2 regions of the Tersicoccus mangrovi genome follow, and region 2 is predicted to be linked to the other one. Evidence: predicted binding sites of a transcription regulator. Region 2 holds the regulator's gene; the other holds the start of a gene.

Region 1 (3,738 bases), on a different contig from region 2:
TCGTAGCGGTCCTTCAGCCCGGCCAGGATGAGCACGGCGTCCTCGACGCTCGGCTCCCCGACGGTGACGGGCTGGAAGCGGCGCTCCAGGGCCGGGTCCTTCTCGATCTTCCGGTACTCGCCCAGGGTCGTCGCACCGATCAGGTGCAGCTCGCCGCGGGCCAGCTTCGGCTTGAGGATGTTGCCGGCGTCCATGCCGCCCTCGGAGCCGCCACCGGCGCCGACGACGGTGTGCAGCTCGTCGATGAAGACGATGACGCCGTCCTTCTCCGCCGCGATCTCGTCGAGCGTCTTCGTCAGGCGCTCCTCGAAGTCACCGCGGTAGCGGGTGCCGGCGATCATGCCGGGCAGGTCGAGGGAGATGACGCGCTTGCCGGCCAGCTGGGCGGGCACCTCGTCGGCAGCGATGGCCTGGGCCAGGCCCTCGACGACGGCGGTCTTGCCGACGCCGGCCTCGCCGATGAGCACCGGATTGTTCTTGGTGCGGCGCGCGAGGATCTCGATGGCCTGCTCGATCTCGTCGGCACGGCCGATCACCGGGTCGAGCTCGCGGTTGTGGGCGCGCTCGGTCAGGTCGGTGCCGTACTTGGCGAGCATCGACTCGCCGTTCGCTCCGGCACCCTGCGGAGCCTGGGCGCCCTGTTGACGGGCGGCCTCCTCGGCTCCGGCCTGCTGCAGGGACTGCGGCGTGATGCCGGCACCGGTGAGGATCTGACCCGCGGGGGCGTCCTGGTTGAGGACGAGCGCGAAGAAGACGTGCTCGGGGTCGATGTAGGTGGAGCCGAACGAGCGGGCCACCTGGTACGCGTCCAGCAGCACGCGCTGGGCGGAATGGGTGAGGGACGGGGTCGCGTCCACCGGGCCGTCGGTCTTCTCCGGCAGCCGGGCATCGATGGCGCGCACGACGTCGGCGGGGTCCGTGCCGAGGTGGCGCAGACCCTCGCTGATCTCGTCCCGCTGGACCATGACGCGCAGCAGGTGCAGGGCGTCGACGTCGTGGTGGCCGTGCTCGGCGGCGAACCGGACGGCACTGGCGACCACGTCGTGGGTGCGGCGGGAGAGCAGGCGGGTGAGGTCGACCGGCCGCCCCGCGCGGGACGACCGCTGGCCCTGCAGGTACTGGGCCAGGAAGTCCTCGAACGATCCACTACCGGCGGCGGCGGGTCCGAAGAACGTGGGCATGGATTCCTCCTGATGAACCGAAGTTGAGTTCACTCGTATCAACGTCGTGTTTCCGAGGATATTCCGTGCGGCGTGAAAAGTTGAGCGGAGGCGACTCAGATCACGGTCCGCGGCAGACTGAGGGAATGATCGTGGACCTCACGCTGCCCGTCCGTGCCGGGATGACCGTCGTCCCGGGCGATCCCGAGGTGCGGGTGCGGCCGGCGCTCACCGTGCCGGAGGACGGCGTCGCGGTCACGGCCCTCGAGCTGGGCTCGCATACGGGCACGCACGTCGACGCCCCGGCCCACCTGATCCCCGGTGGCCGCACCGTCGATCGCGTCGATCCGGCCGAGCTCGTCGGGGAGGCGCTCGTACTACGGGTCGAGGCGGTGATGCCGGGCGAGTCGATCACCGTGGACCGGCTCGGGGCCCTGCCGTCGAGGGTCCCGCCGATCGTGCTCGTGGCGACGGGCTGGGACCGCCACGTCGGGGAACCCCTCGCCCTCCGTCACCCGGTGCTCGCCGAGGACGCGGTGAGGACGCTGATGGACCGGGGGATGCACGTGCTGGGCGTCGACACCCTCAGCCCGGACCCGACTCTGCAGGACGCCCCGCTCGCACTGCCCGTCCACGCCGCGGTGCTGGGCGCGGACGGGCTGATCGTCGAGAACCTCGCGAGGCTGACCGAGCTGCCCGCCCGCGTGCGCGTCGGCATCCTCCCGCTGCTGCTGGACGGCGGTGACGCGGCGCCCGTGCGGGCGGTCGCGTGGACCTGATCCCCGGGGTCAGGTCCACGCGCGCCATCCGCGTCCGTCAGCGGTGCCGGCTCAGGGCCGGGGCAGGGCGCCGAGGTTCCGGCTGCCCGACGCACTGACGCCGAGGGCGGCGGCGACGTCGGCCGGCAGGCTTCCCGCGAGCTTGCCGCCGCCAGCCGCCGGAGTGAGAGCGTAGTTCCCGGTGCCGACAGCCGGCATCACAGAATCGGCCGCGCCGACCAGCCAGGTCGACCGTGACTCGAAGCCGCCGTAAGTGCTGGCGAATCGCGCGCGGTCAGCGGCCTTGAAGTAGTCGACCGCAGACGCGAGTCCGTTGCGCCAGGCCATGAACAGTGGGTCGGCTCCCGCGCGGGAGACGACCAGGTTGTCGTCGAAGGCGCTGAAGTACTGGGACGGCATGGTGTTCGATGGTGACACGCTGACGTTCCCGTCCGGATTCACGGCATACGCCATGTGGTCGGAATCCGCGATGACGTTGTACTTCACCTCGACGTTGCGCACATCCGGGCCACAATCCGTGATCCCGTTCAGGCCCTGCGTACGGGCGTCGTCGTAGACCCGGATCGGCACGTCCCTGTGGATGTGGACGAGCGTGTTCTGGTAGATCTTCGTGTTCGCGGAGGTCACCTGGATGCCGGCGGCGGCGCCGTCCACGATGTTGCCGGCGATCAACCCCGTGTCCGAGACCTCGTGGAACAGTCCGATGCCCCCGACGTTGCGGATGGTGTTGTAGGTGTACGTGCCATTCCGGCACAGTGAGTCGCACCACAATCCACTGGCATTGCCGCCGCTGTTCTCCACCAGGTTCCCGGTCAGGAGGAACTTCTGGATGTGAGCCAGCTTCACGGCAGCCTGACCGCAGGAGAGGGTGCAGCCGACGCCGAGGTTCTCCCACACGTTGTGGTTGAACACGTTGTCGGCCACGGTGAAGTCGGAGTCGCGGCCTGCCCTCGAGTCACCGTTTGCGCCGAGAGGCGTGTCACCGTTCCAGGCGAACACCGTGCGTGCGACCCGGGTGGAGGGCTGTGGAGTGCTGAAGTCGAGCCCGGCGGCGGAGTTGAACGAGAATGCAGTGTTCTCGACGGTCGTGGTGCCGTTGCCGATGTAGACCGCGCCGGCACTGATGCCGTCGTTGGCGTTGCTGCCGTACCGCCGCACGCCGATGCCCTTGATGCCCCACGTGACTCCGGTGCCCGCGGTGGTGCCGAGGATCAGCGCCTTGGGACGAGCGGTGAGCTCGACGACGTGGCCGGTCGGATCGGTGCCGAGGGAGAGGGTGCGGGCCGTCCAGTCGTAGTAGAACGTGCCGGGCCGCAGGCTCGTGGCGTGAGCCACCTGGGTCTGCGGGACGCCGTCGATGAAGGCCTGCTGGGGGTCCGACGGCAGCGTGTCACCGGCACCGACGACGGCGAAGTCCTTGTGAGCGCAGGGACCGGAGTTGTCGGCGTTCTGAGCGAGAGGTGCGGCGTCGTAGTAGTGGCCGGCGCAGAAGGTCGGTGTAGACCATGGCGTCGTCCAGCCGGCGTCGGTCTTGACGAAGCGGTCGGTCGCGACGACATCGGACCCGTCCAGCCACGGCTGTTCGTGCGGGTAGGCCTGGAGGGTGAGGGCCTTGCCGTTGATCTTCGGAGCCGTGCCCGGACCCCCTTGCGTGTAGGCGTCGCGGTAGGTGCCACCGCGCAGCACGATGGTGCCGCCCGTGGGCACGATGCTGATCGCCCGGTTGAGGGTCTGCACCGGGGCGCCGACCGAGGTCCCGGCGTTGGCGTCACTGCCCTGCGGGGACATGAAGACGGCGC
Region 2 (3,738 bases):
CCGCCGACGCCGACCGGGAGGCCGCTGAGGCGGTCAGCGACGGCGACCGTCTCGCGGCCGAACGGCTCGCCGACCTGCAGCGGCTCCAGGCGGAGTTCGTCAACTACCGGCGCCGGGTGGACCGGGACCGGGACGTGGCCCGGACCAACGCGGTGATCTCCGTGCTCACCGCCCTGCTGCCCGTCCTCGACGACCTGGACGCCGCGCGTCGGCACGGCGACCTCGCCGAGGGGCCGTTCGCGGCGATCGCCGCGAAGCTCGACACCGTGCTCACCCAGCAGGGGCTCGAGCGCTACGGCGAGGTCGGCACCGTCTTCGACCCCGCCATCCACGAGGCGCTGCTGCAGCAGCCCAGCGACGAGGTCGACCCCGGCCACGTCAGCCACGTGCTGCGCTCCGGCTACCGTGTGGGGGACCGCGTCCTGCGCGCCGCGCAGGTGGGCGTCGCCTCCTGATCCCTCCGGGGTGCCGGGCGACCGGCACCCCCTCGAGACGGACCGTCGTCGTGCGCTGACCCAGCGACGGCGGCGGTCCGCTCGTCCTTCACTTCCCCGTCACTCCCGCAGAATCGAGACGCCATGGCCAGTCAGGACTGGATCGAGAAGGACTTCTACCAGGTCCTCGGTGTGTCCAAGGACGCCACGGAGGCCGACATCAAGAAGGCGTACCGCAAGCTCGCGCGGAAGTACCACCCCGACCAGAATCCCGGCGACGCCGCGGCCGAGGAGAAGTTCAAGGACATCGCCGAGGCGAACTCCGTGCTCTCCGACCCGGAGGACCGGCGCCAGTACGACGCCATCCGTGCCATGGGCTCGGGCGCCCGGTTCAGTGCCGGCGGCGCCGGTGCCGGGGCGGGCGGCGGCTTCGAGGACGTCTTCGGCGGCCTGTTCAACGGCGGCGGGCGCACCCGGACCCGCTACTCGACGCCCGGCGGCGGGGGCGGGTTCGACGCCTCGGACCTGCCGCCCGAGTTCCGCGACCTCTTCGGTGGCGGCGGCTTCGGCGGGGGCGGCGGGTTCGGCGGCTACGGCCAGCAGGCGACCCGGAAGGGCGGCGACCGCCAGGCCACGACGTCGATCTCCTTCGCCGGCTCCATCCGCGGCACGACCATCGGTCTGCGCGAGGGCGACGGCGACGTGATCGAGGTCCGTGTGCCGGCCGGCGTGCGGGACGGCCAGAAGATCCGCGTGCGTGGCAAAGGCCACCCCGGGGCGGCCGGCGCGGGCGACCTCATCGTCACCGTGCACGTCAAGCCGCACGACCTGTTCACCCGCGACGGCGACGACATCCGCATCACCGTGCCGGTGACCTTCCCCGAGGCCGCGCTCGGCGCGTCGGTCGCGGTGCCGACCACCGACGGTGAGACCGTGAACGTCAAGGTGCCGGCGGGGACGCCGTCCGGCCGGACGCTGCGCGTCAAGGGCCGCGGGGTAGCCACGAAGAAGCGCACGGGCGATCTGCTGGTCAAGGTCGAGGTCGCGGTGCCGCAGAAGCTGAGCGGAGCGGCACAGGACGCGGTCAAGGCCTTCGCCGAGGCGACCGGCGACGCGGATCCCCGACGGGACCTCGCCGCCCGCGCCCGCCTGTGAATCGGTCCGGTCGACCCGGCGCCACGGGTCCGCCCACCACGCGAGAGGAGTGAGCATGGACATCGACGCCGACGCTCCGATCTTCGTCATCTCGGTCGCGGCCGAGCTCGCCGAGATGCACCCGCAGACCCTGCGCCAGTACGACCGGATGGGCATCGTCACCCCGCAGCGCTCGCCCGGCCGATCACGGCGCTACTCGAAGCAGGACGTGGACGCCCTGCGCATGGTGCAGCGCCTCTCGCAGGAGGGCGTCTCCCTCGAGGGCATCCGCCGGGTGATGCAGCTGGAGAACCAGGTGCGGGCGCTCCAGGGCCGCGTCACCGAGCTGACCGAGGAGCTCGCCCGGGCGCAGGCCGCCGGCGGGGTGGTCGACGCCTCCCGCGTGTTCGCCGCAGGCATCGCCGGCGACGTCGTCTCCCTCACTCGAGGTCAGCGCCCACGCGGCCGCTCGCAGGCCGTCGTGCTCTGGCGCCGACCGGCGCGCTGAGGCCGCTCGGCACACCCGCCCGGATGCGGCGTCGTCAGCGCCGCACGTACGTCAGGTCGCGGATGACCCTGCCCGCCGCGATGCCCTTGCGCTCGAAACCGGTCTCGATGCGGCGCTCGAACCGCGGGGACCAGCCGTCGGCCCCCTCGTTCGCGGCACTGAACTCGGCCACCTGGTCGAGGGTCTCGCGCATCTGCTCCGCGTACTCCTCCCAGTCCGTCGCCAGACGCCACCGGCCACCGGGCCGCAGTACCCGCGCCACCAGGGCGGCGAACTCGGGGGAGACCAGGCGGCGCTTGTGGTGCCGCTTCTTCGGCCACGGGTCGGGGAAGAACATCCAGACCTCGTCCACGGACGCCGGGACGAGCATCGTGGCGAACACGTCGGGCGCGTTCGCCTCGATCACCCGGATGTTCGGCGCGCCCGCGGTGTCCGCCTTGCGCATCAGATCCGACAGGCCGGGACGGTAGACGTCGAGGGCCAGGAAGTCCTGCTCCGGGGCGGCCGCGGCCGCGGCGACGACGGCGTCCCCCAGGCCGGATCCGATCTCCACGACGAGGGGAGCGCTCCGCCCGAAGGCGCTGGCGGCGTCGAACCGGGCCTCGGGGTCGACGGACGTCGCGGCCGAGGCACGCGGCACGTCCACCAGGTAGTGCCCGCTCAGGCGCTCCCACGCGGCCAGCTGCTTGCCCTGCAGGCGGGTGCCCCGCCGCACGAAGGAGAGCACGCCACGGTGGTGCTCGTGCCCCGGGTCGCCGGGATCCGCAGGGCTCTCCGGGCTCGACGTCGGCGTTCCGTCGGCGGCCTGCGCGGTCTCGTCCTCGTGTTCCGTCACGGCGGTCAAGCCTAGCGGGACGGCCGCCGACAGCACCCCGTGTGACCAATCACGCCGCTCCCGATCCGCCCGTCGACGCGCCTGCGACGTAGGATCGAGAAGGTACCGGCACGTCGGACGGCATTTCCGTCCTGGTGCGCCATCATCGGCCCGCTCGATCCCGCGGGCCGCCCTGCGGCTCCAGCCGCACCGGCTCACGCCGGTTGCGACCACCCGCCGGTACGCGTCGCGAATCTGACGACCCGCCGTTCACCCGGCCCTTCCTTTTCCGGCGCACCCGCCGTGATTCCTCGCGCGCGGGCCCGACCATCGAGAGGTTCCACCCTCGTGACATCCTTCGCCGACCTCGGCGTACCCTCCGTTCTCGCGGACTCCCTGACCGCCGCCGGCATCGCCGCTCCCTTCCCCATCCAGGAAGCGACCCTCCCCGACTCGCTGGCCGGCAAGGACGTGCTCGGCCGCGGCCGCACCGGTTCCGGCAAGACCCTGGCCTTCAGCCTGCCGCTCGTCGCCCGCCTGGCCGGCGTCACGCGCCGTCCCTCGCGCCCCACCGGGCTCGTCCTCGCACCGACCCGTGAGCTCGCGACGCAGATCAACGCGACCCTCGAGCCCCTGGCCAACGCCCTCGGTCTGCGCACCACCGTCATATTCGGCGGCGTCTCGCAGAAGCGGCAGGAGACCGCGCTGCGCGCCGGCGCCGACATCGTCGTCGCCTGCCCCGGACGGCTCGAGGACCTGCTCCGCCAGAAGGTCCTGACCCTGGCCGACGTGCGGATCACCGTGCTGGACGAGGCGGACCACATGGCCGACCTCGGCTTTCTCCCGGT

Evidence for each region. The regulator HspR, encoded in region 2, represses chaperone genes until heat shock. The targets are predictions, from matches to a motif close to AAGTTGAGTCNNNNNGACTCAACTT.
Region 1: the regulator HspR is predicted to act here: its motif matches at 1,259-1,283, upstream of V6N00_RS08410 (ATP-dependent Clp protease ATP-binding subunit).

The regions. Positions count from the first base shown of each region.
Region 1 covers NZ_JBAJMW010000003.1:483,104-486,841, reverse strand. Annotated here, with positions in the region: gene V6N00_RS08410 (ATP-dependent Clp protease ATP-binding subunit) at 1-1,181, opposite strand, end outside; gene V6N00_RS08405 (cyclase family protein) at 1,307-1,939, shown strand; gene V6N00_RS08400 (right-handed parallel beta-helix repeat-containing protein) at 1,991-3,738, opposite strand, start outside.
Region 2 covers NZ_JBAJMW010000001.1:540,118-543,855, reverse strand. Annotated here, with positions in the region: gene V6N00_RS02660 (nucleotide exchange factor GrpE) at 1-455, shown strand, start outside; gene V6N00_RS02655 (DnaJ C-terminal domain-containing protein) at 579-1,589, shown strand; gene V6N00_RS02650 (heat shock protein transcriptional repressor HspR) at 1,645-2,076, shown strand; gene trmB (tRNA (guanosine(46)-N7)-methyltransferase TrmB) at 2,111-2,911, opposite strand; gene V6N00_RS02640 (DEAD/DEAH box helicase) at 3,239-3,738, shown strand, end outside.